Regions from separate parts of the Marinobacterium sp. YM272 genome, predicted to be linked through region 3. Evidence: predicted binding sites of a transcription regulator. Region 3 holds the regulator's gene; each other region holds the start of a gene.
What was found. Region 3 encodes sigma-54, which starts transcription at its own class of promoters, with help from an activator protein. Its sites were predicted from a motif close to TGGCACNNNNNTTGCTNT; they were not measured.
Positions count from the first base shown of each region.

Region 1: a site for sigma-54 is predicted at 7,112-7,129, ahead of ACQUQP_RS00090 (CmpA/NrtA family ABC transporter substrate-binding protein). Genes of this name have one in related genera too.
Region 2: a site for sigma-54 is predicted at 7,445-7,462, ahead of ACQUQP_RS03390 (nitrate- and nitrite sensing domain-containing protein). Genes of this name have one in related genera too.

Region 1 covers NZ_CP194171.1:19,236-28,890, reverse strand. Annotated here, with positions in the region: gene thiO (glycine oxidase ThiO) at 1-567, shown strand, start outside; gene ACQUQP_RS00110 (NAD+ synthase) at 587-2,215, shown strand; gene ACQUQP_RS00105 (NTP transferase domain-containing protein) at 2,463-3,044, opposite strand; gene cobA (uroporphyrinogen-III C-methyltransferase) at 3,075-3,956, opposite strand; gene ACQUQP_RS00095 (nitrate reductase) at 3,943-6,597, opposite strand; gene ACQUQP_RS00090 (CmpA/NrtA family ABC transporter substrate-binding protein) at 7,305-8,696, shown strand; gene ACQUQP_RS00085 (ABC transporter permease) at 8,748-9,655, shown strand, end outside.
Region 2 covers NZ_CP194171.1:715,156-724,810, forward strand. Annotated here, with positions in the region: gene ACQUQP_RS03360 (hypothetical protein) at 1-339, opposite strand, end outside; gene ACQUQP_RS03365 (response regulator) at 534-1,247, shown strand; gene ACQUQP_RS03370 (ATP-binding protein) at 1,247-2,620, shown strand; gene cynS (cyanase) at 2,654-3,097, opposite strand; gene ACQUQP_RS03380 (protein kinase domain-containing protein) at 3,128-4,855, opposite strand; gene ACQUQP_RS03385 (formate/nitrite transporter family protein) at 4,936-5,787, opposite strand; gene ACQUQP_RS03390 (nitrate- and nitrite sensing domain-containing protein) at 6,081-7,403, opposite strand; gene ACQUQP_RS03395 (hypothetical protein) at 7,540-7,782, shown strand; RNA gene ssrA (transfer-messenger RNA) at 8,005-8,363, opposite strand; gene smpB (SsrA-binding protein SmpB) at 8,423-8,902, opposite strand; gene ACQUQP_RS03410 (sodium-dependent transporter) at 9,056-9,655, shown strand, end outside.
Region 3 covers NZ_CP194171.1:1,362,609-1,372,263, forward strand. Annotated here, with positions in the region: gene yjgA (ribosome biogenesis factor YjgA) at 1-258, opposite strand, end outside; gene mgtE (magnesium transporter) at 263-1,615, opposite strand; gene ACQUQP_RS06300 (HPr family phosphocarrier protein) at 1,684-1,953, opposite strand; gene rapZ (RNase adapter RapZ) at 1,979-2,836, opposite strand; gene ACQUQP_RS06310 (PTS sugar transporter subunit IIA) at 2,836-3,303, opposite strand; gene hpf (ribosome hibernation promoting factor) at 3,331-3,621, opposite strand; gene ACQUQP_RS06320 (RNA polymerase factor sigma-54) at 3,674-5,182, opposite strand; gene lptB (LPS export ABC transporter ATP-binding protein) at 5,235-5,960, opposite strand; gene lptA (lipopolysaccharide transport periplasmic protein LptA) at 5,957-6,475, opposite strand; gene lptC (LPS export ABC transporter periplasmic protein LptC) at 6,465-7,034, opposite strand; gene ACQUQP_RS06340 (KdsC family phosphatase) at 7,036-7,572, opposite strand; gene ACQUQP_RS06345 (KpsF/GutQ family sugar-phosphate isomerase) at 7,572-8,543, opposite strand; gene mlaF (phospholipid ABC transporter ATP-binding protein MlaF) at 8,751-9,560, shown strand; gene mlaE (lipid asymmetry maintenance ABC transporter permease subunit MlaE) at 9,564-9,655, shown strand, end outside.

The sequences.
Region 1 (9,655 bases), 1.3 Mb from region 3:
GCGGAGCGCATCGAGGGTGTATCCACCTCGCGGGGCGAGATTCGGGCGGACGAGACGGTCGTTGCCAGCGGTGCCTGGAGTGGTGGCCTGCTTGAGAGTCTGGGGCTGAAATTGCCGGTTGAGCCCGTGCGTGGCCAGATGATGGTGTTCAAGGCACCTGTTGGTTTGATCGATCGTATCGTTATGCTCAACGGTCGTTACCTGATTCCGCGTAGCGATGGCCGAATCCTCGTGGGCAGTACGCTGGAACATGTGGGCTTCGACAAACAGACCACCGAAGAAGCGCGCGAATCCCTGTACAAAACCGCTCTGACAATCCTTCCTGATCTGGCACAATACCCCGTTGAACATCACTGGGCCGGGCTCAGGCCGGGGTCTCCCGAGGGGATTCCCTTTATCGGCCAGGTACCGGGATGGTCGGGGCTGCATCTCAACTGTGGTCACTACCGTAACGGACTGGTGCTCGCACCTGCATCCACCCGCCTGCTCAGTGATCTGTTACTGGATCGCACACCGATCATCGATCCGGCGGCCTATGCCGTCGATGGCCGTATTGAACACGACTGACAGGTATTCTTGAGTACAGATGAGTAAGCCGATTCGGGTCACCATGGCCCAGTTGAATCTTTTGGTGGGTGATATTCCCGGCAATACCGAGCGGGTTATCGAAACAGCCCTGAAGGCCCGGGACGAACTTAACGCCGATCTGGTAATGTTTCCCGAGCTGGCCCTGAGTGGCTATCCTCCGGAAGACCTGTTGCTGCGCCCCAGTCTTGAGATCCGTATCGAGCAGGCGCTGAAGCGGGTGCTCGATGCTGTTCGCGGCATCACCCTGGTGCTGGGCTATCCCCGCTACCGTGACGGCGCGCTCTACAACATGCTGGGTGTGATCCGTGACGGCAAGATCCTCACCGAGTATGCCAAGCAGTGCCTGCCCAATTACCAAGTCTTCGATGAACAGCGCTACTTCGTGGCCGGCACCAAGCCGGGCGTGTTCGAGCTGGAGGGTTATCCGGTTGGCCTCAGCGTCTGCGAGGATATCTGGCATACCGCACCGGTACAGCAGATGAAAGCCGCCGGCGTGCGGCTGATCCTGAATATCAATGCCTCGCCCTTCCATGCCGGCAAGTCCGAGCAGCGCATCGATCTGCTGTCGCGCCAGGCGCAGGACGCCGGTTGTCCGATCCTCTATGTTAACCAGGTGGGCGGCCAGGATGAGCTGATCTTCGATGGCGGCTCCCAGGTTGTTACCGCCGAGGGGCAGCAGGCGTTCAGCGGTGCGTTTTTCGAGGAGGCGCTGTACAGCGTCACCGTTGATCCCGCCGACGGTTCAGTAACGCCGGAACAGCCAAGCATCGCAGCGCCTGATTTTGAGAGGTCCGTCTACGATGCGCTGGTGCTGGGCGTGCGCGATTACATCAACAAGAACGGCTTCAAGGGTGTAGTGCTGGGGCTTTCCGGTGGTATTGACTCGGCAGTGACCGCCGCTGTCGCGGTGGATGCGCTTGGCGCGGACCGGGTCGAAGCGGTGATGATGCCGTTCCGCTACACCTCTAGCATGAGTGTAGAAGATGCGGCCGAAGAGGCGGAGCTGCTGGGCATCCGTCACAGCGTGATCTCCATCGAGCCGATGTACGAAGCGTTCATGGCGTCACTGGCCGACGAGTTTGAGGGTACCCGGCCGGATACCACCGAAGAGAACCTGCAGGCCCGCTGCCGCGGAGTGCTGCTGATGGCGATCTCCAACAAGAAGGGCTACCTGGTGCTGACCACCGGCAACAAGTCGGAGATGGCGGTGGGTTATTCCACTCTCTACGGCGATATGGCTGGTGGCTTCGATGTGCTCAAGGATGTGCCAAAAGTACTGGTCTATAGACTGGCCGAGTATCGCAACCGCATATCCCCGGTAATTCCGCAGCGTGTCATTGACCGGCCGCCCTCAGCAGAACTGGCGCCGGATCAGAAAGACCAGGACAGCCTGCCCGATTACGATGTGCTGGATCGGATTCTGGAGCTGTATGTGGAGCGTGATTACAGTGCCAAGGCGATTATCGCTGAAGGCTTTGCCGAGGCCGATGTGAATCGCGTGGTGCGTCTTGTTGATATCAACGAATACAAGCGGCGTCAGGCACCGGTAGGGCCGCGTCTTACGCAGAGAGGCTTTGGCAGGGATCGGCGTTATCCGATCACCTCGGGTTGGAAGCCGGGCGAGTAATTCGACCGGCTACTGATTTCCTTACCCTATAAAAAATAAAGGCTTGCACACTATCCGTGGTGCAAGCCTTGTTGGCATCCTGCCCGCTAATCCCTGCAATGTCAGGCGGTCCAGCGCCTGTGTAAATCCAAGTTTCTATCCCTAACGGCATCCTGCCGTTGCTGCACTCCCTGCAGCGCATGTCGCTATGATCCCACCGCATTGTGCTCAGGCCTATAGGAATTTTTCCTAAAATGCCCGGAATCGGTTAAATACGGTTCAGGTTAAGTAGCGGCGCATCCGCCAGTTCCACCGCCACATGGGGCAGGGCATCGATGGCCCGCATCAGGCGCTGTTCGCCGCTCTCACGTATGAATGTCAGCAGCGGTTGTCTAAGCGAGCGGGGCAGCAGTGCATGCAGCGGATGATCACGTCCGTCGGCGCGCAGGTAGACCCAGTGGTCCGGGTAGGTCTGGCTGATCTCGACCAGGGTTTCAAGCTGCGTCTGGCCGATGCCGGGGCTGTCGCAGGGCAGGATAATCAGGTCCTCATCGGGCAGCTGTGGCAATAGCTCACCGAGGGCCCTGAGCGGGCCGGGAAAACTGTCATCGGGGTCCGAGATAAGCGGGTAGCCAAAGGCCGCGTAGGCGTCGTGGTTGCGGTTGCAGTTGATATAGATCCGGTGACAGAGCGGCTCCAATGCAGCCAGTGAATAGCTCACCAGGGGGCGCCCTTCAAAGTCGATCAGCCCCTTATCCTGCCCGCCCGTGCGGCGGCCGCGACCGCCGGCCAATACCAGCCCGGTCAACTCGTTTTGAGTCTCTTTTGTCGTGTTGTTCGCGTCTGACACGGTAGTTCCCCAGAAAGATCGCGCCCATTGTCAGGCGACCTCCTGTGCTCTGGCAAGTGATATCGCCTGCGCCCGGGCGGTGCGGGTCACCTCGCCGACAATAATCAGGCTGGGGGAGCGGAACTGTGCCTCCCGGGCTTTATCCACAATGCAGTCGAGAGACGCAAGCAGGTTACGCTGATCTGCTCGGGTGCCGTTCTCGATCAGCAGAATAGGCCAGTCGCCGGGTAAGCCCTGTTTCTGCAGCTCCGTGGTAATGGTGGGCAGAGCCTCCAGACCCATGTAGAACACCAGGGTTTGATCCCTGCGTGCCAGTGCTGCCCAGTCGTGGCTGAGATGATCGGCATGATGGGTAGCGGTGACGAAACGTACCTGGTGGGCACTGCCCCTATCGGTCAGCGGGATACCTGCCGCGGCGGCGCAGCCCGATGCGGCGGTGATGCCGGGGACAATCTGCCAGGGAATGCCGGCGCTGTTAAGTGCCTCGATCTCTTCCGCCATGCGGGCGAAAACCGCCGGATCTCCGCCCTTCAGGCGCAGCACGGTTTTACCGCGGCTGGCCTGCTCCACCATCATCGTGCCGATTTCCGCCTGGGGAACGCTATGATCACCGGGTGCCTTGCCCACGTAATAGCGTTCGGCATCGGCGGGGATCAGGTCGAGGATATCTTCGCCGACCAGGCGATCGTAGATCACCACCTGGGCTGCGCGGATCAGCCGGTCGGCTCGCACCGTCAGCAGGTCTGCCGCACCGGGGCCGCAGCCGATCAGGTGCACCTCGCCAGGCTTGCCTGTTGATTTGCGACCGGCCTTGAAGGCGGTGTTTATCGGTGTGTTTGTTTTGCGCCGGCCCAGATCGATGATGCGGTTGAAAGTCTGCGCCAGTGGGTTGAAGCGGTTACTCAGAAACATGTTCGGCTTCCTTGACGCTGTTAGCGATCAGCGACTTAAGTTCGGGGAGGCAGGAACCACAGTTGGTTCCGCATTTGAGTTGTTCGCTCAGCTTTTCGGCCGAGTCGCTGCCGGCGTTGATCGCCTCAAGAATCGCCGGTTCGCGTACCTGGAAGCAGCTGCAGATCACGGCGCCGCAGGGTTGAGCGCCCGGTGCGCGTGCCGCCAGAAGCTGGCGTCGTGTATCCTGGTTGAGCGAACCCAAGGCGAACTGTGTGTCGAGCCAATCCAGGTCAGGCAGATTGTTGTCGCGCTCGACCAGTAGCACCCAGTCGAGACGATCTCCGGCGAATCCACAGGCGCGGAAACGGCCTTCAGCCTTATCTTCCAGTAGCAAATCGGGTGTTGAGCCAAGCTGTTCGTCACACCAGGCGGCCCAGTCGGTGACAGCGTCAGTGTCGGCCAGGCGGAAGCTGGTGCAGTACTGCAGTGGCGCCCGGCTCCAGTATTGCGCGCGGGGGGCGCTCGCAGCGCGGCTCAACAGCCGTGCCTGCCATCGAGTCTCGAGTCGGTGGATGCTCGCCACACCCTGTTTGGATTCGGGCTGGCCCGATACCGGGTCCACCACCGCATCGATCAGATTGCCGCTGATCGCATTGCCGCTGAACTGCTCGTTCCAGTGCATAGGGATAAAGAGTTCACCGGGGCGCTGTGACTCGCTTAGCTGTGCTCTGGCGACGTAGCTGCCCTGCTTGCTCTCAAGGACGGCGATATCGCCACTGGCGATCTTGAAACGCTTTGCATCGCTGGGATGAAGCTCGATAAACGGCTCGCTTCGGTGCTGCAGCAGACGGGCAGCGCGGCCGGTACGGGTCATGGTGTGCCACTGGTCCCGGAGCCGACCGGTGTTAACCACCAGTGGACAGGTTTCGCTGGGCTGCTGTTCAGGCAGACGAGGTTCTATCGGCAGCAGGCGCGCTTTGCCATTGGGGGTGAAAAACTGACCGTTGGCAAACAGGCGCGTTGTTCCTTTCGGGGCGCAAGCGTTTACCGGCCACTGTATGGGGGTAAGTTCATCGTATTCAGTGTTGCTGATCTGTGAGAGCCCGCTGATATCGAAGCCCCGCTTGCCGTCGTTTTCAAACCCGGAGAGCGCGGCGTGTTCGCGAAAAATGGCTGCCGGGCCGGAATAACTGAATGGTTCGGTAAAGCCCAGTCGTTTGGCGACCTCACAGATAATCCACCAGTCGTTTTTTGCCTCGCCCGGTGCCGAAATGAGCCCGCGCTGGCGCGAGATGCGCCGCTCAGAGTTGGTGACGGTGCCATCTTTCTCGCCCCAGGTGGTGGCGGGCAGGGCGATATGGGCCAGCTCCACGGTGTCGGTCTGTGCCATGCATTCGGAAACAATCACCAACTCGCATTGCTCCAGCGCTTTACGCACCCGGCTGGCCTGGGGCAGGCTGACCACCGGGTTGGTGGCCATGATCCAGACCGCCTTGATCTCGCCACGCTCGATAGCCGAGAACAGGTCCACTGCTTTCAATCCCTCCTGACGGGCAATAGTCGGTGCCTGCCAGAAGCGCTGCACGCGATCGATGTTCTCGTCGTTGGAAAAATCCATATGCGCGGCCAGCTGGTTGGCCAGGCCGCCCACTTCACGTCCACCCATGGCGTTGGGCTGACCGGTCAGCGAGAAGGGGCCCATACCGGGTTTGCCGATGCGGCCGCTTGCCAGGTGGCAGTTGATGATGCTGTTGACCTTGTCGGTGCCGCTGCTGGACTGATTGATCCCCTGGGAGAAAAAGGTCAGGACCTTTTCGGTGTTGCAGAACCACTCCACCAGGGTTTCCAGATCCCCCTCCGGTATATCGGTCAGGCGGGCCGCTGTGGCCAGGTCAGGGGCGCTGTGGCGCGCCGCTGCGAGTGCTGCATCCAGGCCTTCGGTATGCTTATCCACATAGACCTGGTCGACCTTGCCGCGTTTTTCCAACTGCACCAGGATCGCATTGAAGATCACCGCATCACTGCCCGGTTTCAGCGACAGCTGCAGGTCGGCCAGCTCCGAGGTGGCGGTGCGACGCGGATCGATCACGACCACGCGCAACGCGGGGTTGGCTTGCTTCGTCGCGGCCATGCGCTGGAACAGGATCGGGTGGTTCCAGGCCGCATTTGAGCCCACCAGCACCATCAGGTCGGCGTGATCGATATCCTCGTAACTGCAGGGCATCAGGTCGCCACCGAAGGCGCGCTTGTAGCCGGCAACGGTGGAGGACATGCACAGGCGTGAATTGGTATCCACATGGCTGGAGCCGATAAACCCCTTCATCAGCTTGTTGGCCACGTAGTAGTCCTCGGTCAGCAGCTGGCCGGAGAGGTACATGGCAACCGACTCGGGTCCATGCTGCTCGATAACCGAACTGAGACGAGCGGCAACGCTGTCGAGCGCTTGGTTCCAACCGGTTTCAACGCCATCGACCCGGGGCTGGATCAGTCGGTCGTGCTCTCCGGTGGTTTCGTGCAGCGCGCTGCCTTTGACGCAGAGGCGCCCCTGGTTGGCGGGGTGTGTCTCGTCACCGGAGACGGCGATGATCTGCTCATCTCTGATTTCGGCGCTGACACCGCAGCCAACGCCGCAGTAGGGACAGGTTGTGTTGTTGCTCATCTTTAGGCCCCGCAAAAAAAAAGCGCCTGAACCTCGAGCCTGCCTTAGCAGGGGGAGATTCAGGCGCCTTTGCCATCTATCGAAAACGTCCGAAGACTTTTCCGGAAAATTGTTTAACCACTTACTTGTCGAAGAAACTGCAAGTCTGGTGCCATCAATGGGCGCGTATACAATTCAAAGGCCTAGCTGAGGTGTTCGCCGATTTTCTCGGTTTTTACGCATTGCTTGGAGGCGTTATGCACTCAAGTGGTGCGGAATCAGGCCGGTGAACCGTTCATTACGGTTTATGCTATTCATGGCCGGTAATTGACGCTTTAGGCATATAAAGATGGGAGTGGTTATTTGTGCTGGTTCTGAGGGCAGCGGGGTAGTCAGCATTCCTGGACAGTTGCTCTATTTTTGATCAAAAAAACGGAGAAACTGCTTGATGTCGGTGCAGGTTCGCGAAGCCACACAGGCATGTTTGAGGTTGGCTTTTATTTATCGGATTGTTTTTAAAGGAATAAATAAGAATTGGCACGAGCTTCGCTTTAGCTTTTGCAAATCGAGGCGTGTCGGCTTTTTCTTCCAGATCGACGACACCGCCACCGAATGCTCGTTTAGAGCCTGACAATTAGCGAATACGGCAAGGGCGCCGTTCCTGTATCACAGACCGAGGTCTGGGGTGTGGGAGCGGCGCCCTTTTTTGTTTCTGGATAGGAGTTGTTATGAAAAAGACCCTGAACCGTCGTTCTCTGTGCAAGCGTGTCCTTCTGGCTGCTTCTGTCAGCCTGGCCTCTGCTTCCCTGTCACTTCCAGCTCTGGCCGAGGTGGGCTATGCCGAGAAAGAGGAGTTGAAATTCGGCTTCATCAAACTCACCGATATGGCGCCGCTGGCGATCGCCTACGAGAAGCAGTACTTCGAGGATGAAGGGCTCTATGTGACCCTGGAAGCCCAGGCGAACTGGAAGGTGCTGCTGGACCGCGTCATCGACGGCCAGCTGGATGGCGCTCATATGCTCGCCGGTCAGCCGCTCGGTGCGACCATCGGTTTTGGTACCAAGGCCGATATCATTACCGCGTTCAGCATGGATCTGAACGGCAACGGCATCACCGTTTCCAACGATATCTGGGAACAGATGAAGCCCAATATCCCGGTCGGTGAAGATGGCAAACCGGTGCACCCGATCAAGGCGGATTACCTCAAGCCGGTTGTGGATAAGTACAAGGCCGAGGGTAAACCGTTCAACATGGGCATGGTGTTCCCGGTCTCCACCCACAACTATGAGCTGCGCTACTGGCTGGCGGCCGGTGGTATTCACCCCGGTTACTACGCACCGGCCAAGGGCGACACCAGCGGCCAGCTTCAGGCGGATGCGCTGCTTTCCGTTACCCCGCCGCCGCAGATGCCGGCGACCATGGAAGCCGGCACCATCTACGGTTACTGCGTCGGTGAGCCCTGGAACCAGCAGGCGGTGTTCAAGGGGATCGGTGTGCCGGTGATCACCGACTACGAGATCTGGAAAGACAACCCGGAAAAAGTGTTCGGTGTCTCCAAAGAGTGGGCCGAGAAGTACCCCAACACCCATATCCGCGTGGTCAAGGCGATGATCCGCGCCGCCAAGTGGCTGGATGAAAACAACAACGCCAACCGCCCCGAAGCGGTAGAGATTCTGTCCCGCCCGACCTACGTGGGCGCGGATGAGGAGGTGATCGCCAACTCCATGACCGGCACCTTCGAATATGAGAAGGGCGATGTGCGTGACGTGCCTGACTTTAACGTCTTCTTCCGCCACAACGCCACCTACCCGTACTACTCCGATGCGATCTGGTACCTGACCCAGATGCGCCGCTGGGGCCAGATTGCCGAGCCCAAGCCGGACAGCTGGTACATGGATATCGCCAAGCAGGTGTACCGCCCGGATATCTACGCCATCGCTGCGAAAGAGCTGATTGCCGAAGGCAAGATGGATGCGTCTGAGTTCCCGGATTTCGACTCTGAAGACGGTTTCAAGGCGCCGCAGACCCAGTTTATCGATGGCGTGACTTATGACGGTCACAAGCCCAACGAGTATCTCGAGAAGTTCAGCATCGGCCTCAAGGGCGAAGAGCAAATCTAAGCTTCGGAGCAGCCCTCCGGGGCTGCATATCCGGGGGAGGAGAGTTTACCCATGACTAGCATTCGTATGGCATTGGCCGGAGTTTCCAGCATCGCCGGTGTGAAATCCAACGATACCCTGGGCAGCTGGTTCAAGCGTGCGCTAGGGGCGCTGGGGCTGCCGCTGCTTGGCCTCGCCGTGTTCCTGTTTATCTGGCAGGCCGGCGCCAAGCAGATCGACACCTCGCTGGGGCAGTTTCCGGGACCGACGCAGGTCTACGAGCAGTCGGTGGCGCTCTATGCCGAGCATGTCAGTGAGCGTGAGCGGGAGACGGCGTTCTATGAGCGTCAGGAGCAGCGCAATGCCGATCGCGTCGCCAAGGATCCGGATTATGTGCCGAAGATTCGCGACTACACCGGCAAGCCGACCTTCTTTGACCAGATCGGTACCAGCCTGGTGACCGTGTTGGCCGGCTTTGCCATCGCCGGGATCATCGCTATCCCACTGGGGATCTGCATCGGCCTGAATGCATCGCTGTATGCGGCGCTGAATCCGATTATCCAGCTGTTCAAGCCGGTATCGCCCCTGGCCTGGCTTCCGCTGGTGACCATGGTGGTCAGTGCCGCTTACGTGACCGACGACCCGATGTTTGCCAAGTCGTTCCTGACTTCCCTGTTTACCGTCGCGCTCTGCTGTCTCTGGCCCACGCTGATCAATACCGCCGTTGGTGTATCCGCCGTCAGCCAGGATCTGCAGAACGTCAGCAAGGTGCTGCGCCTTAGCTGGATGACCCACGTGATCAAGATCGTGCTGCCGTCGTCGGTGCCGATGATCTTTACCGGTCTGCGCCTGTCGCTGGGTATCGCCTGGATGGTACTGATCGCCGCGGAGATGCTGGCGCAGAACCCGGGCCTGGGCAAGTTCGTCTGGGACGAGTTCCAGAACGGCAGCTCCGACTCCCTCGGCCGCATCATGGTGGC
Region 2 (9,655 bases), 650 kb from region 3:
GAAACGTCCGCCCAGCAGCCAGCCGATGCTTGTCAGGGCCAGTACCGCCATAACGATCTGTTGTACTCTTGGTTTGAGGTCAAGGCTGTCGATCAGGATCCCCAGCAAGGCCGCTCCTGCAACCAGGTAGGGGAGTTTTTGCGCCGAGGAGCGAGGTGGGAAAACCGGCATCTGGATCAGCGCCTGACAGGCGAGAAAACTCAGTACCAGCGAGGCACTGGCCAGGCGGATCCCCAGCGAGGCGCCCAGTACCAGCCGCAATAGTCCGGTCAGGCCCAGACTCAGCAGCAGCGGCAGAACTGCGCTTTGAATAAGGGGGTTGTCCAATAGGGATGTCACGGCAGCTCCTGTCTCTGATCGATTAGGTACTGCCATTAAGCACGGCGGATGTCTTAAAAGTTTTTCACCATCGAACTGTTTTGTCGCAATCTGTATCAGGCTGCCGAGTTGACACAGATTGATACAATTGTGGTTCGCACAGCCGCAGCAGGATCGGATAAGCTGTAACAGTAGTACTACCGGCTAGCACGATCATGACCAACACACCCCATATTCTCGTTGTCGACGACCACCAGGAGATCCGCGATCTGGTGGCCAGTTATCTCGAACAGTTCGACTTCCGCGTCACCACAGCACGCGATGGCCAGGAGATGAAGAAGATCCTGGCGGTCAGCGCCATCGATCTGATCGTGCTCGATCTGATGATGCCGGGCGAAGATGGGCTGAGCCTGTGCCGCCAACTGCGTGAGTCGAGTCAGATCCCGATCATCATGGTCACCGCCATGGCGGAGCAGACCGACCGGGTGGTAGGGCTGGAGATGGGTGCCGATGATTACCTGACTAAACCCTTCTTTCCGCGCGAGCTGCTGGCGCGGATCAAGGCAGTGTTGCGCCGTGCGGAAGCGATGCCACTCCAGCGCGAAGCGGTTGAGGCAGAGAAACTGAATTTCGATCGCTGGGTGCTGGATATGGCCCGGCGTGAGTTGATCGGCAGCGACGGCGTGGCAGTACCGCTCAGTACTGCCGAGTTCAAGCTGCTCTCCACCTTCCTTTCCCATCCACATCGGGTACTGAGCCGTGAGCAGCTGCTCGATCTGACCCGGGGGCGGCAGGCGGATGTGTTCGACCGCAGTATCGATAACCAGGTTAGCCGCCTGAGGCGCAAGATCGAGCGTGACCCTACCCAGCCTGAACTGATCAAAACCGTCTGGGGCGGCGGCTATATGCTGACTGTGGATGTAGAGTGATGCTGAGCTATCTGCGACAGAGTCTGCCAGGCCGCGTGATTGTGCTGCTTATTCTGGCGCTGGGCGTGGTTAACGCTACCACCGTCTACGTGTTCTTCGAGGAGCGCAGCCGCGCGGTGCGACTGAGCCAGATGGAGGACCTGATCTCGCGCAGTGCGGCGATGGACCGGTTGCTCGATGAAACGCCCCAGGGCGTGCAGACTGAGGTTCTGGGAGCTGTGACCAGTGAACGTTTTCAGTTCAGCATTGGCGATAGCGCGACAGCCGAGCCTTATAACCGGGCGGCGCTGGACCACCCGCTTTATCAGCGCCTGATGAGCCTCGTCAGCGGCGATCCGGAAAATGTGCAGTTGTCGATCAGCCCGCGCTACTACTGGTGTTACAGCTGGGTGCAAAACCTGCTTAAACCAAATCTGCTGTTCGATCCGGGCGATGCGGCGCTGCCGATCGCTGGCTTATCGATCCTTCGCCCGGATGGTAAGTGGCTCAACGCCACGCTCAGATCCCCCAGTAGTCTGCCAGGCTGGATCGCACCTCTATTGGTGGCGTTGGCGCTGTTCTCGCTGACAGTGATGGTCGTGGTATTGATTGTGCGCTATGTATCGGCCCCGTTGGGCCTGCTGAGCCTTGCCGCTGACCGCATCGGGCGTGGCGAAATGAGTGAATCCATTCCCGAGCGGGGCTCCGATGATGTGCGTCGCACCACCCGTGCTTTTAACCGGATGCAGGAGAGCCTGCAGCGATTTGTCGATGACCGTACCCGTATGCTGGCGGCGATTTCCCATGATCTGCGCACACCACTGACGTCTCTGCGCCTGCACGCCGAGTTCATTCAGCCGGAGAAGAGTCGTGGCAAGATCCTGAGCATTCTCGACCAGATGCAGGATATGCTGGAGGCAACTCTGGCCTTCACTCGCGAGGAGTCGGTACAGGAGGAGCGGCGCAACATGGACCTGTCGGCACTGGTCGGCAGTATCTGTGAGGATCTGCGTGATCTGGGCTATAAGATCGAGTACGACGAGTCTCAACGAGTACTCTATACGTGTCGGCCGGGCTCGCTCCGGCGGGCGCTGACCAATCTGATCGAGAACGCCTGTCATTACGGTCAGCTGGCTGAAGTTGTTCTGAAGGAGGCGGACGACCGGTTGCTTATTACCGTGCGTGATCAGGGGCCTGGTATACCTGAAGAGGATCAGCAACGGGTGTTCGATCCCTTCGTGCGGCTGGAGAGCTCGCGCAGCAGGGAGACCGGCGGTATCGGTCTGGGCTTGTCGATTGCGCGCACCATCGCGCATTCCCACGGCGGAGAGGTCCGGTTATCCAACCGGCCCGAGGGCGGGCTCGAGGTGGTGCTGGAGCTGCCCGACCACTGAGCCGGACACTCCTTTCGCCAGGTTTGCCGCGAATCAATAGCTCTTGTAGGGCAGGAATTTGCCCGACATCACCATGTTGACGCGATCCCCTTTCGGGTCCTCTTCACGCTGGATATCCAGGGAAAAGTCGATGGCGCTCATGATGCCGTCGCCGAACTCTTCGTGGATCAGCTCCTTGATTGAGCCGCCGTAGACGCTGACGATCTCGTACAGACGGTAGAGCAGCGGATCGGTGGGGATGCCGCCGCTGCCCTTGGAAGGCACGATCTGCAGCCAGGCCACCGCCTCATCGGACAGGTCAAACAGGGCACCGACCGTTTCGGCCTGCGCCTTGTTGAAGGTCATCTGGCCGAGGCAGGCGGCGGTGGTCCACTCCTTGGACTGGCCGACCTTGTCGGCCACCTCAGTCCATTTCAGGCCCTTGCTGACCTTCGCGGAAAGAATCATTGCGGTCACTTGTTCGCGGGAGCTGATCATGGGTGTTCTCCTTGATTGTGAAATGCACGGTCAATTGAGTTGCGTCACCAGGTAGACGATCACCGCCATCAGCAGCGCGCTGACGCCCTGCCAGAACTGCACAGGGTTGCGTTCAATCAGTGGCGGGCGGGTGCGGTTGAGAAACGCCTGGCTGGGTTTGCGCAGGTCGTGGATAAACTCGGAGAGCTCGTCATAACGCTTGAAAGGGTCGGGCTGGAGCGCTTTTTTCAGGGTTTCATCCACCCAGGCCGGAATCTCCCGCTCGTCATCGAGCACCGAGTCGTACTGCAGGCGCCGTTGTGCCGCCCGGGTGCGGGCGCGGGCAACCTGCGGGCCATAGGGAAAACGCCCCGACAGCATCTGGTAGGCGATAACGGCCAGGGAATAGAGATCCGAGGTGGCGCTGCCCTGCTCACCGAGAAAATACTCCGGTGCGGTGTAGAGCGCGGTACCGAGAATAGGGGGCTGCTCCTGGCCGATCAGGGTCTCGTCGATACCCGCCACGCGGGTGGAACCGAAATCGATGATCTTCACCGTACCGCTGCTGTCGATCATCAGGTTATCGGGCTTGAGATCCTGGTGAACCATCTCCAGGCGGTGGAAGGCGCGCAGCCCGCGGGCCGCCTGTTCGATGATATCGCGAACCTTTTCCAGCTCCGGCCTGGGGTTGTCGATAAGCCACTGGGCCAGGGTCTGTCCCTCGATATACTCCGTCAGGGTATAGAGGTAGTTGCGCGGTCGCGGGCAGGGCGCGGCCTTAAGCACGTGGGGGCTGTTCAGGCGCCGGGCGATCCATTCCTCCATCATGAAGCGTTCGAGATAGGCCGGGTCTTCACCGAGATCGATCGACGGCGCCTTCAGAATCAGCTGCTGATCAGTCTCTTTATCCACAGCCAGATACACATGGCTGCGGCTGGTGGCGTGTATCTCGCGGACGATCCGGTAGCCATCAAACTCCGCGGGCGGTTCCAGAACGGGCGGCAACGGCAGGCTGTCGAGCTGCAGCGGCAGGTGCGTGGTTTCCGGGCGGGGCAGGTCGTCGATGCGGACAATCTGCAGGCTCAGGTTATCGGGACTGCCCTGTTCGTAGGCCTGCTGGATGATCGCTTCGGCGGCCCGGTCCAGGTTATCGGGGTGTTCACTGATGGCGTAACGAATAAAGGTGGTATCCACATATTCATAGACACCGTCGGTGGCCAGCAGAAAGGTATCGCCGAGCGTTAACGGCAACGCCTCGTAATCCAGCTCCAGGTAGTCGTCTATGCCGAGTGCACGGCTGAGATAGTTCTCCTCCTGGGAGATCCACAGGCGGTGGTCCTTGGTCAGCTGCTCAAGCCCGCTGTCGCGGAGGCGGTAGATGCGGCTGTCGCCGGCGTGGAACAGGTGAGCCGTGGTGCCTTTAAGCACCAGAGCACTGAGCGTGCAGACATAGCCGCGGTTCTTGTCGTAGCGGTATTCGCTGCGCTGGGTCTGGGAGTGAAGCCAGGAGTTGGTCGCCTGAATCACCCGCTCAGCGGCGGTTTTGACAGTCCAGGCATCAGAGGTACAGAAGTAATCATCGAGGAAGGTTTTAACAGCGGTGGCGCTGGCGATCTGGCTGACACTGCTGGTGCTGATACCGTCGGCGATGGCGAGGGCAGCACCTTTGAGCGTCAACTGAGGCTCATCCGGTACCCGAGCACCGTGAAAATCCTGGTTTTCAGTCTTCCGGCCCCGGTTGGAATGCTGGCCGATGCTGAGTGTCAGTTGATTGCTCATGGGCAGGGCGCCAGGCAGAGTCGTTAGGAAAAACCTCAGCCGCGGAGATCCGGGCTGAGGTTGATCATGCTAGAGGCCGTTCAGGCAGAAGCTGAGCTCGGCTTGCCGGTCGGTGCCTGGGCTGCGGCCTTGCGCTTGGCGCCGGTACGCACATGGGTGGTGTAGAGGGTCAGACCGGTGAAGGCGAGGCCACCCACCAGGTTGCCCAGGGCAGTCGGGATTTCGTTCCAGATCAGGTAGTCGGCCACGGAGAAGTCACCGCCCATGATCATCGCGAACGGGAACAGGAACATGTTCACTACGGAGTGTTCGAAGCCCATGAAGAAGAACAGCATGATCGGCATCCACATCGCCAGGACCTTGCCGCTGACATGGGTTGAGATCATCGCGCCCACCACGCCCATGGAGACCATCCAGTTACACAGCATGCCGCGGATGAAGATGGTGAGCCAGCCATCGGCACCATAGGCGGCGTAACCGACGGTACGTGCTTCACCGATACCGGAAACCTTCTCAGCGATGGCGCCGCCGTCGGTGTTGTAACCCATGGTGAAGATGTAGGACATCATCACCGCGACAGTGAAGGCGCCGGCAAAGTTACCCACAAACACCAGGCCCCAGTTGCGCAGAATCTGTGATGGGGTAACGCCGGGGCGCTTGTCGAGCCAGGCCAGCGGGGTCAGCATAAACACGCCGGTGAGCAGGTCGAAGCCCATCAGGTAGAGCATGCAGAAGCCCACCGGGAACAGGATCGCGCCGATCAGGAAAACGCCGGTTTGCACGGCGACGGTCACCGCGAACACGGCGGCCAGCGCCAGGATCGCACCGGCCATATAGGCGCGGATCAGCGTATCGCGGGTGGACATATGGACCTTGGATTCGCCCGCATCGACCATCTTGGTCACAAACTCGGAAGGGATCAGATAAGCCATGGTTAAGTGCCTCTGTCAGCAGTTAGTCATCACACACGGAAATGGGTTATTCCAAGAGCAGACGAAAAAAAAGCGCCCACACCTGACCTGCCCGGGGGCAGGTAAGTGATGGACGCCATTATCCAAATACTCTTAGCTTGTTAGTCAGAGCCAACGCTGGCTCAGATAAGTTGTATTAAGCAATCGATGTGCCAAGGGGTAAAAATCGTTGAATCGGTGGGATATTCTGATGTTATTCAGGGGCTGATGACCGCGGGGTTGCGATTGTTTTGCTTTCCCATGGTGCAGGTGCGTTACTTTTTGCGCCTGTTTGGATCGCGAGAAGACTTGCCAGTCGCCTGCGCAGCGGCCATGAGACGTTCCACATCGGTGATGACGCGCTCGGCCACGTCGATCAGGCGTTTATTCTGCGTCATGGCGCTCTGTTGCAGGGTACGGAACGCCTGCTCCTCATCCAGGCCCTGGTACTGCATCAGCAGGCCCTTGGCCCGCTCCAGTTTCTTGCGCTCATAGAGAGCCTGACGGGCGGCGCTGAGCTCGTCGTTCATCTTCTTCAGGCTTTCGGACTGCTGCTGTACCAGGCCATAAAGGGAGCGGACCCAGTCCGGGCCCACGGAGCCGGTCTGCGGCAGGTTCTCCTGCAGTGGACCGCCGGAGCCCAGCAGCATGGTCAGCGGCGAGGTGGCGGGAGTGTCCAGGGCGGCCAGGGTATCGCGCTGCTGTTTCAGCTCCTGGTCCGCCTGCTCCACGCGCTGCGCGCTTAACTCAAGCAGCACGTCGGCCAGCTCCTGCTCCAGTGTCTGCATGGCGTCGATGCGCTGGGTGGCCAGGTCGTACCAGACTTCGCTGATATCCGGGGGAACGCCGGAGCCGGGTTCGATACGCGCGATCACCTGCCGCAGGCGCATGAATTCGGTGGTTTCGGCGCTTGATTGCAACGCCGTCCAGGCCTTCAACTGCGGCGGTTTGCAGAACTCCTTGAAGGTGTTGAAGCAGTGATCCTGGGCTGCCACCAGATTGCGCAGCTGGTCCAGCAGCTCGGCGCTGAATTCGCCGGTGGCGATGCCGCTTACCGTCCAGGCACGCTCCTGCCCGGCGTACTCCTTGCCCTGCATGAAGTTGAACATCGCCACCAGCTCACGGGTGATCTCGGGATCATCGGAGATATCCGCCGCTTCGAAGATCACCGACAGCAGCGCCTGCATCAGCCGGCTGTAGGCCTGGGTGCTTTCCCGGGCGGACAGAGACTGCTCATCCACTCCCTGGCGCAGGCCCGGCAGGGCATCGAGCCCCTGCAGGACATGGGCAATGTTGTTAAACAGCCGGGCGCGACCGGCCAGCGGGCCGGCATCGATATCGATCAGGTCCAACCCGGCACGGAGCGCGGCCTCTGCCTGTCGCGAACTTGTCACCTGGGCGTGGCGCTGTTCACTGAGCCGGGTGCCTCCCGATGAGAGAAACAGGTTGGAGAGCCCGCGCTCACGCTGTAGCTCGTGAATCAGGTTGCTGACCTGTGTAACCAGCGTACAGCTGGCCATCAGCTGTTTGAGCGAAGCGATTTCGGACCGTTTCGAGGCGAGGAAGAAATCTTCGGTACTGTGCTGGCTATCGGACATTCTCGGCTCCATCTTAGGATTCTCTTTTTTACCATAGGTGAGCAGCAACACCTGTACCAGAGTGACATCGCGTTATGGCTTGCGGAGTGCGGGGAATGTTATCTTGGCCAGCCAATAAATGCTCAGGGAGAGTCAGATGAAAGAGTTCATGTATGCGACGGCGCTGTGTTTCCTGATGCTGGCGATCTGGAGTTTCTCCAAGACCCCGAGCGAAGAGGCGATAAAGCAGGTGGAACCCGCGCTGGTGGAGCAGATGCGCCAGGACCGGGAAACCCTCAGATTCATCTCCGGTGGAGCCTTGGTACTGAGCGTTGTCTGCGGCGTGGTCGGCTGGCGCTCCCGCTCCCGTGAGGATGCCAGCAAAAAGTCGGTGGAGTAATTACCGCAGGCTTGGGGCATAGAAACTGCCGCAATAGAACAAGGAGTCGGGATGTGAGTTGAGGGCAGGTCACTTTGTACCTGCCTTTAAAGGCGTGACGAAACCGATAGCTCAGTAGTTGAGCCTTTCGCGCAACAGCTATTTCGACATTACAGGAAGAAGTGGTAGGCACCAGAAAAGAAAAAAGCCTGTAAAAACAGGCTCTTAACTTTAGCAATTTGGTGGTGGAGGTGGCGGGTTTCGAACCCGCGTCCGCCAATCCTCTGCCTCGAGATCTACATGCTTAGGCTGCTCTATTAGGTTAACCCGTCACGACCCGAGAGCCAGGGTGTTGTGGGCGAGCCCTTTTAGTTTTAACCGTTCAGCTTAGGGCGAAGCATCCGGGCGATTCTGTCTCATATGACACCGCGAACCTCTTAGTTACAGACACCTGAGAGTGCGGCGCTAGCAGACTTAAGCTGCTAGAGCGTAGTTATCGTCGTTTGCAACTATAACTAGTGTGATGAGGGATTTACGAGAATCATCACGTTCTCGGCATGCACCCAAGGGTTCGCAATCGGCGTCGAAGCCAAGTCACCCCCGGATAAGAGCGCAAATCTTACGCGATCAGTAGACAACATGAAAGAGGTACAAGTTCCGGTTAGGCTTTATGTACCGCCATGGCGCGCTGTTTTTCGCGGTTAGCGTCTTTTTCCTTTTCAGCGGCACGCTTGTCGTGCAGCTTCTTGCCTTTCACCAGTGCGATTTCGCACTTCACGCGGCCGTTCTTCCAGTACAGGGCCAGTGCCACACAGGTGTGACCTTTGGCCTCGACGGCGTTGACCAGTCGTGAGATCTCTTTCGCGTGCAGCAGCAGCTTGCGGTCACGACGGGGATCGGCGACGACGTGCGTTGATGCCGTAATCAGTGGTGTGAAGTGTGCGCCTACCAGCCAGGCTTCGCCGTTCTTGAAAACGACGTAGGAATCGACCAGCTGTGCACGTCCGTCGCGCAGACTTTTGACCTCCCATCCGGTCAGGGACAGGCCGGCCTCGAACTTCTGCTCGATGGTGTATTCGTGCTTCGCACGTTTGTTGAGGCAGATGGTATTTCCGCCCGGTGCCTTTTTCTTTTTCGCCATGGGGCGCGATTATACGGGCGGCCCGGGTTCAAGGAAAGCAGAACAAAAGTTGTCTTCGTGATCAGGAAATAGACCGGTTTTGGCGGTTGGAGGTTGATACTGCTGTCTGAAACATGAACAATTGCGCGCCTACGTAAAACCAGAGTGAGAGTAATGCAAAACAAGCAGTCTATTCACGGGGCCTGGGCTAACCGCTGGATCTTTATTCTGGCGGCTACCGGGTCTGCTGTCGGTCTGGGGAATATCTGGAAGTTCCCATATATCGCCGGTGAGAACGGAGGCGGAGCCTTCGTACTGGTTTACCTGTTCTGCATCCTGTTGGTCGGTGTGCCGATCATGATGGCAGAGGTGCTGGTAGGGCGTCGTGGCCGTCAGAGCCCGATCAACTCCATGCGGGAGGTGGCCTATGAGGCTGGACATCATGGCCGTTGGGCCGGTGTCGGCTGGATGGGGGCGCTGGCAGGCTTCTTTATCTTCTCGTTTTATTCCGTTGTGGCCGGCTGGGTGCTCTATTACATCGCCGGTATGGGCAGCGGTAAGTTTGTCGATATCGGCAGCGAAGAGGCCGGGCAGATGTTCGGTGCCCTGTTGGAAGATCCGGAAACCCTGCTGATCTGGCACAGCCTGTTCGTGGTGCTGGTGATGATGGTGATCGCCGGGGGCGTCAACAAGGGGCTGGAGCGGGCGACCCGCGTGCTGATGCCGCTGTTGTTCGTGCTGCTGTTCGTGTTGCTGGCCTACTCGATAAACAGT
Region 3 (9,655 bases):
ATCCTCGGTGCGCATCAGCTTGCCGATAAACTGCAGCTGGCGCTTCTTCGCGCCGTTGGCGCTGATGCGGCGCATCTCGGCAACCGCGCTGGCAAGGCGTTCTCCCATCGGCACCTGGGCCTGCTGTTCCGGGTTCAGCTCGGTAATCTGCCGGCCCAGCTCCTGCAGAGCTTCCATGTCCCGTTTTACCTGACTGCGACTGGGGCCCCAGTCTTCTTCATCGCCAGGGTATTCCTGGCTATCTTTGAAATCGCTCATTGACCTAACCAAAAAACAGGGTCGCCAGACCCAGGAATGCAAAGAAACCGACCACATCGGTGATCGTTGTCAGCAGCACGCTACCGGCCAGGGCCGGGTCTATACCCGCCGACTTGAGAGCCATCGGCAGCAGGGTGCCGGCCATCGCCCCGGCAAGCAGGTTGATCACTATCGCCAGTGCGATCACCAGGCCGACGGTGGTGTCGCCAAACCAGACCATGGCCACGCCGGCCACCACCAGTGCCCAGAGGGTACCATTGAGTGCGCCGGCAATCAGCTCGCGATTGAACAGCCAGCCGATATTGCCGCGCTCTATATGTCCCAGCGCTTGTCCCCTGATCACCAGTGTCAGGGTCTGGCTGCCGGCGATGCCGCCCATGGAGGCGACAATCGGCATCAGCACCGCCAGTGCGACCACCTGTTCCAGGGTGTCCTCAAACAGGCCGATCACCGCCGAAGCGATAAAGGCGGTGATCAGGTTGATGCCCAGCCAGACCGCCCGGCGTCGGGTGGTACGCATGACCGGGGCGAAGGTGTCTTCGTCCTCGTCAAGGCCTGCCATGCTCATCAGCGAGTGGTCGGCATCCTCGCGGATGACGTCGACCACGTCATCGATGGTGATACGGCCGAGCAGTTTACCGTTTTCGTCGATCACCGGCGCAGATACCAGGTCCTCGTCCTCGAACAGGCGGGCAACTTCCTGGTCCGGCAGGTCGGCGGGAATCCCCGCCAGCTCGGTCAGCATGATTTCGCGAACCATCACCTGCGGGTCGGACGTCAACAGCCGGGTCAGCGGCAGCGAGCCGATAAATGAGTCCTTGCGGCTGACCACAAACAGGCTGTCGGTGGATTGAGGCACTTCGGTGTGACGACGCAGGTAGCGCAGTACGGTTTCGACGGTGATATCCGGACGAATGGTGACCGTATCGGTGTTCATCAGGCCGCCGGCGGTATCCTCCGGGTAGGAAAGCAGTTTTTCGACGCGCTTGCGGTTCTGCTTGTCCATGATGCGAAGCAGCTCTTTCATCACCCGGTCGGGCATCTGCTGCATCATGTCGGCGACATCGTCGGAGTCGAGACCTTCGGTGACGGTAAGCAGTTCGTTGGCATCCATGCGGCTGAGAATATCGCTCTGGACATCGTCACCGAGGTGCTGAAGAACCTTACCCTCGTTTTCCTTGCTGATCAGGTTCCAGAGGATCTGCCTTTCCCGTGGCGGGGTCTTTTCCAGCAGCTTGGCCGCTTCAACCGGACGCAATCCCTTGTTGAGCATGAAGCGCATGCGCTTGAGCTCGTCGCTGGTCAACGCGCTGCTCAGTTCTTCGAGGGTGTTTTTCTTTTCGTTTGGGATGCTCATGCCGGAGTGGATCGCTGCGCTCGTGGGGTGGAAGGCTTACGGAGAAGTATAGCGGCGCGGAGGTGGATCTACTCGGGCTCGTCGAAGCGGTTGTTGATCAGGGTTTCAATGGCGGCCATCGCTTCCACTTCATCTTCACCGGCCACCCGAAAAGTCAGGTCGGTTCCCTTGGAAGCGGCGAGCATCATCACGGCCATAATGCTTTTTCCGTCCACCTGCCGGCCGTCTTTGTCGATTTTGATCTCGCTGGAAAAGTGCCCGGTGGTGTTGATCAGCTTGGCAGCAGCCCGCGCGTGCAGACCGAGCTTGTTAATGATTTTTAACTGTTTTTCGATCATCGGGGTTCCTGGTAACGGGCGGCGATCAGGTCAGTTCGCGGTGACGGACGTGAACATTATCCATAAGTTCACTGAAATGGCCAGCCAGGTGCTCGGCGATGTAGACCGAACGATGCTGGCCACCGGTACAGCCGATACCGATCGTAATATAACTGCGGTTGTTCTGCCGGAAGGAGGGGATCCAGCGCTCGAGGAAATCGCGAATATCGTCGACCATGGCATAGACATCCGCCGACTCTTCGAGGAACTCGATAACCGGCTGGTCGCGCCCGGTGAACTGGCGCAGCTCCGGAATCCAGTACGGGTTGGGCAACATGCGCACGTCGAAGGTGAAGTCCACATCCAGAGGTACGCCGTGTTTGAAACCGAAGGATTCGAACTGAACCGAAAGGCTCTGCTCGCTTCTCTGGGCGATGCGCAGCTTGATGGTGTCGCGCAGCTCGTAGAGGGTCAGCCGGGTGGTGTCGACGCGAATATCGGCCAGGCTGGCGATCGGCTCTAGCAGCTCCCGCTCGTAACTTATCGCCTCCTGAAGACCCGCCTGGTTGGTGGATAGCGGGTGTTTGCGCCGGGTGGCGCTGTATCGCTTGATCAGCGTGGGCTCGGCGGCATCGAGGTAGAGTATTTCGCAGCTGAGATCATCCCGTTTTGCCAGTTCGCCGATAATCTCTGGGAAGGCGTGCAGGTTGCTGATCAGGTTGCGGGCGTCGATGCTGACGGCCAGGCGTCCCGGGTGTTCCGGGTCGCCGAGCATCTGGTCGATCAGGTCAGGCAGAAGACGGGCTGGCAGGTTGTCGATGCAGTAGAAATCAACGTCTTCGAGCGCCTGCAAGGCTGTGCTTTTGCCTGAGCCGGAGCGACCGCTGATCACGACAAGCTTCATTAAGCCCCCAGTTTCTCCATCTGCGTTATGAAGGTGGAGTAAAGCTCGGCGGAGGTCTCACAGCCGCGCAGCTTTTCCCTGGCGTCGCGCTGGCTGAACAGCTCGGCCAGTCCCGCCAGTGTCTGCAGATGCTCCTCTGCGCCGTCTTCGGGCACCAGCAGGAAGCAGAGCAGGTCCACGGGCTGGTTGTCGATAGCGTCAAAGTCTATCGGCGTCGCCAGTGTCATCACCAGTGCCACCGCGCTTTCGCAGGCGGGCAACCGGCAATGGGGGATCGCAACGCCATCACCGATACCGGTACTGCCAAGGCGTTCCCGGTTCAACAGACCGGCAAAGATCTCTTCCGAGGGGGGATTACCAGACTGGCCAGCGAGAGTATCGCTGGCCAGTTCGAGGGCTCTTTTTTTGCTGACGACATCGGCGTGACAGAGAGTGCGCGATTCGTTCAGCAGTTCAGTTAAGTTCATTATCTGACAGGAGCGTCCGGTTTTCGTTTATTTGTGCGCCTTCATCTTTTCCTTGTGCTTGATGATCTGGCGATCAAGTTTATCCACCAGTCCGTCGATGGCTGCATACATATCATCGTGTTCGTGCGTCGCGAAAATCTGGCCGCCGGCCAGGTGAAGATCGGCTTCGGCCTGTTGACGCTGCTTCTCAACGCTCAGAGTCACCTGGGTGTTGGTGATGTTATCGAAATGGCGCTCCAGTTTGTCAAACTTGGTACGAACATAGTCGTTAAGGGCATCGGTCAGTTCGACATGATGGCCAGTGATGTTGATCTGCATACGTTTTCTCCTAGTCACAATGCACGCTTTTTTATCGTGCTTTCCACTTCAATTAAACCAGACGCTTCCGCTCATTAGAAGGCGGAATTGCCATCGCTTCACGATATTTTGCAATCGTGCGTCTGGCGACGTTGATTCCCTGTTCGTCCAGCAGTTGAGCGATCTTGTTATCGCTGAGCGGTTTGCCCGGATTTTCCGCTGACACCAGCTTTTTGATCAGCGCGCGGATGGCGGTGGAGGAGGCTGCGCCGCCGTCCGAAGTGCTGACATGGCTGGAGAAGAAATACTTCAGCTCAAAGATGCCGCGCGGCGTGTGCATGTACTTTTGTGTGGTGACGCGCGAGATGGTCGATTCATGCATGCCCACCGCTTCGGCGATGTCATGCAGCACCATCGGTTTCATCGCCTCTTCGCCCTGTTCAAGAAAATCGGACTGGCGTTCAACGATCTCTGTGGCCACCTTCAGCAGGGTGTCGTTGCGGCTCAGCAGGCTCTTAAGGAACCAGCGCGCCTCCTGCAGATGGTTCTTGAGGAAATTGTTGTCGGCGCTGTTGTCGGCGCGTCGGATCAGGTCAGCATACTGGGCGTTGATCCGCAGTTTCGGCGCGGCCTCGGGGTTGAGGTTGACCGCCCACTCACCCTTGATTTTGGTGACCACCACGTCGGGGATGACATATTCCGACTGGCTCGGATTGATCATCGCGCCGGGTTTCGGGTTCAGCGACTGGATCAGGCGGATGATCTCCTGCAGTTGCTCTTCCTTCACCCGCATACGCCGCAGCAGGGTTTTGTAGTCGTGGTTGCCGAGCAGTTGCAGGTGCTCGCTGACCAGCCTGAGTGCGTCCTGCAGGTACGGGGTGTCGGGGTCCAGCTGGCGCAGCTGGATCGCCAGGCACTCGCTCAGGTCGCGGGCTGCAACGCCGGGCGGGTCGAACTGCTGGACACGGTGCAGGACTGCTTCGATCTCGTCCTGCTCGGTCTCGATGAAGTCTTCCGGGTACTGGCGGGTGAACTGCTCGATCAGCTCTTCCACTGACAGGGTGAGATAACCATCCGGCTCGATACCGTCGATGATCGCTTCAGCCACCAGACGGTCGTTATCGCTCATCGGTGTCAGGTTGAGCTGCCAGATCAGGTGGTCCTGCAGGGTCTCGTCGCGGGTGTCGTTATCGCCCGGTTCCCAGTCATCATCGCGCGCGGGAGCGGAGGCGGCCGGGGTCGTCTGGTAAGTGTCATCCCAGGAACTGTCAGTGGTCAGCTCGGTCGGGATATCCTCGCTCCAGCTGTCTTCCGGGGTATCTTCGTAGCTTTCTTCGCGCTCGGATTCGCCACTTTCGGCGGCTTCAGGTTTTTCCTGGGTGTTATCGCTCTCATTGCCGTCGTCGCTGCCCGGCAGTTCGTTATCCTCTTCGCTGACCTCGAGCAGCGGGTTGCTCTCCAGCGCCTGCTGGATCTCCTGCTGCAGATCCAGCGTCGATAGCTGAAGCAGACGGATCGCCTGCTGCAGCTGTGGCGTCATGGTGAGTTGCTGACCGATTTTGAGCTGTAAGGATTGCTTCATACTACTACGCGATAAACCATTACTGGGTCGGTGTTAGTGGCGCCCCAGGCTGCTAGAGCCTGAACTGCTCGCCAAGGTAAGCCTGACGTACCTGCTGGTTTGCCAGGATCTGTTCCGGGTTGCCCTGCGCCAGGATCCCGCCGTCACTTACAATATAGGCGCGCTGACAGATATCGAGCGTCTCACGTACGTTGTGATCTGTGATCAGCACGCCGATGCCCCTGTCCTGCAGGTGTCTTACCGTCTGCTTGATATCCCCGACGGAGATCGGATCTACGCCTGCAAACGGCTCATCCAACAGGATGAAGTGGGGCTCGGTTGCCAGGGCGCGTGCGATTTCCACGCGGCGGCGTTCACCGCCTGACAGCGACATGCCGATGCTGTGTGTCAGATGGGTGATATGAAACTCTTCGAGCAGCTGTTCCAGCTTGGCTTCACGCTGCGCCTTGCTCAGGTCTTTGCGTGTTTCCAGGATGGCAAGCAGGTTGTCTTTAACGCTGAGCTTGCGAAATATGGACGCTTCCTGCGGCAGGTAGCCGATACCGGAACGGGCCCGGCCGTGCATCGGTAGCCGGGTAATGTCGTCCTGGTTGATGCGAATCTGGCCGTGATCCGCCTTGATCAAACCGACGATCATATAAAAACAGGTAGTCTTGCCGGCGCCATTGGGGCCCAAAAGGCCAACGACCTCGCCGCTGCTGATCTGCAGCGATACATCACGCACGACCTGGCGGCTTTTGTAACTCTTGGCCAGGTGGAGGGCTTCAAGCTGCATCATGGGTTGTCTCCAGCCTGCTTGGGCTGAATCACCATTTTGACCCGTTGGTCGCCGCTTTCGCTGCTGAAGGCGTTAACTATCGCTTTGTCCATGTTGTAGACAATGCGCTGGCCGGAAAATGTGTCTTTTCCCTGTTCGACGCGGGCTTCCTGCGTGATCGTGATTTCCTGCCGGTTTACCCGGTACTCCATGCGCAAACCGTAGGCATGGGTGACGGGGTCATCGGCGTTGGGTTTTTGTTCAAATTCTGCCGGTCGACCAATAGATACGATACGGTCTACATCGCCGTCCGCGCTGCGGTAAAGCTCGACCTGGTCGCCGCGAATTTTCATCGAGCCCTGTTCGATTTCCACGTTGCCCCGGTACACGGTCACGCCGGTGTTGTCGTTCATGCTGGCGCTGTCGGCGCCGATCTGGATCGGCTGGGATGAATCCTCGGGAAGCGCCATGGCAGGAGCCGACAGCCAGAATACCAGGCTGCAGATCGCGGCAGGAAGGGTCGGTTTAAGGCGCATTGTATCTACCCTTTACGTTAGAAAGCAGTTCAACCCGGCGCTCGTCGAAGTACACCTCGAGACCGGTGGTTTCGGTGCGCTCGTCTTCGCGAATCAACGTGGCGGGGGCGTCTGTCTCGGCATAATCCCTGGGTGGGTAAACGCTGAGCGTACTGGTTGTCAGTACCGAGCCGGGCCCGGATAGCGGATTATGGTTAACCTCCACATCGCCTGCAAGCTGAATCTCACTCTGATCATCCAGCACCCAGCCTTCGTTGGCGCGTATTTTGTATGCCCCACCCTTATCCTGCGGCATCAGCGTGCTGGGCTCAAGTAGCTTGCTGGAGTTGAGCCTGGGGTAGTGGCGCAGTTCGGGGGTTGTCCAGCTGCGTTGAAAAGAGCCGTCCTCACCCCAGTAGCGGGTCTCGGCATCGCGCATGAAGAAGTCGATACTGGTATCCGTATCCTGGCGCAGCGTCTTTTCCTGCGGCAGGTTGTTGCCGGCAAAACCCCACCAGAGCAACAGTGGCGTGAGAATCGCCAGGGCAACAAGCAGCCGCACTCGTCCCGCAGTCAGCACGTCAGAGGTACTCCTCAAGGATCGGCATCAGTTTCTCCTGGGCGGCGAGAACCAGTTCGCAGATCTCGCGTCCTGCACCCTGGCCCCCGGGCGTGGTGCTGACCCAGTCGGCCTGTTCGCGTACGTACCAGTGGCCATTCGGTACCGTGGCGCCAAAACCGGCACAGCGGATGGCGCCGAGATCGGGCAGGTCATCGCCGATATAAGCGGTGGATTCTGCATCGAACCCGGTTTCCTGCCAAAGCTCCTCCAGCGCAATGCGCTTGTCTTCCCGCCCCTGGCGCAGGTAGTTGATTCCCAGGGCTTCGGCGCGCAGTTCGACCTGGGGTGAGCGGCGTCCGGTAATAATGGCGCTTTTGATGCCGCCCTTGTGCAGCAGCTTGATGCCGAGGCCATCAAGGATACTGAACGACTTAATTTCACGGCCGTCGGCAAGAAAGTTGAGCTGACCGCTGTTGAGTATGCCGTCGACATCAAATACCACCAGCCTGACTTTTTTGAGTTTGGCCAGTTGTTCCTGGGATAGAGATTCGAGCATCAGATAACTCCCGCTTTCAGCATATCGTGCATGTTCAGGGCGCCCACCGGGCGATCGTTTTCATCCACCACGATCAGGGCGTTGATCTTGCGGCTCTGCATGATCTGCAGTGCTTCGGCGGCAAGAATGCCCGCTTTGATGGTGGTGCAGTTGGCGGTCATAACCTGGTCGATCGGTGTCTGCTTGAGGTCGACCTCCTGGTCCAGCGTACGACGCAGGTCGCCGTCAGTGAAGATGCCAACCAAGGCACCGGACGTATCCGTGACCGCGGTCATGCCCAGGCGTTTTTGCGTCACCTCCAGCAGCGCATCGCGGATGGAGGTCTCCACATCGACGTGGGGTACTTCGTTGCCGGTATGCATGATGTCATCGACCAGCAGCAGCAGGCGGCGACCCAGAGCCCCGCCGGGATGGGAAAAGGCGAAGTCCTCGGCACTGAATCCGCGTGCTTCCAGCAGGGCGATCGCCAGAGCATCGCCCAGCACCAGCTGTGCCGTGGTGCTGGAGGTCGGGGCCAGTCCCAGCGGGCAGGCTTCCCGGTCAACCGGTATGTGCAGACTTACATCAGCCGCCTGGGAAAGGGTCGACTCGGGTTTGGCAGTGATGCTGATCAGCGGCGCCTGCATCCGTTTGATCAGTGGCAGGATCGTCACCACCTCGGCGGTTTCGCCGGAGTTGGACAGTGCCAGCACCACATCGTCCCGGGTGAACATGCCCAGGTCACCATGGCTTGCCTCGCCCGGGTGTACAAAGAAAGAAGGTGTTCCGGTGCTGGCCAGGGTGGCCGCGATCTTGTTGCCTATATGCCCCGACTTGCCCATGCCCGTAACGATGACGCGCCCCTTGCAGTTGAGCATCAGTTCGCAGGCGCGGGTGAAACGTTCGTCCAGATGGCTGAGCAGATTCTTGACTGCATCCAGCTCCAGTTCGATGGTGCGGCTGCCCGCGCGGAGAAAGTCGAAATCGGACATGGGAAACTCAATCTCTTTGAGGGAGTGAAAGATGTAGAGGGCAAGAGTTTACAACAGTGGGAGTCCCGGGCACACCCGGCTATCCGGGGAGGGGATAAAGTTTCGTTTTCAGGGGCAGAGTGATATATTTTTGCGCTTTGATTCATTCTGCATTGTCCTCGCAACGTGCCAGAAGGAACTGAATACGGGACATTCTAAGGCAGGTATATGGACCCTCTCAGCGACAATATTATCGATATCCGCGGTTTGAGCTTCAGCCGCGGTTCACGCACTATTTTCGATAATATCGATATCCAGGTTCCACGCGGTAAAGTGACCGCGATCATGGGGCCCTCGGGAACCGGTAAAACCACGCTGTTAAAGCTGATCGGCGGGCAGCTTAAGCCCGATGCCGGGCAGATTCTTCTTGAGGGCGATAACATCCCGACCCTCGGTCGCAGTGACCTGTTCGCTGCCCGTGAGCGCATGGGCATGCTGTTCCAGAGTGGTGCCCTGTTCACCGATATGAGCGTGTTCGAGAACGTGGCTTTTCCGATCCGGGTACATACCGATCTGTCCGCCGACATGATTCGTGATGTGGTACTGATGAAGCTTCAGGCGGTGGGCCTGCGTGGTGCCGCCGATCTGATGCCGAGCGAGTTGTCAGGTGGTATGGCGCGCCGTGTAGCCTTGGCCCGCGCCATCGCGCTGGATCCGGATATCGTTATGTACGATGAGCCGTTCACCGGTCAGGACCCGATCGCCATGGGTGTGCTGGTCAACCTGATCCGTCGCCTTAACCAGGCTCTTGGCCATACCAGCATCGTGGTATCCCACGATATCAAGGAAACGCTGAGTATTGCCGATTACGTGTATATCGTCGCTGATGGTCGGGTGATCGCCCAGGGTTCCCCCGAAGAGCTGGCGGCAGTGGAATCTGATCAGGTGCGCCAGTTCATGCAGGGGCTGCCGGACGGTCCGGTTCCCTTCCATTACCCGGCACCGGATTATCTGCAGCAACTCTTACGGGAAAATTGATAGATGCTGGATTGGATTCAGTCACTGGGCCATCGCGGCCTGTCGCGACTGGCCGCGTTCGGGCGTGCGGGGCAGCTGCTGATGCAGTCGCTTAT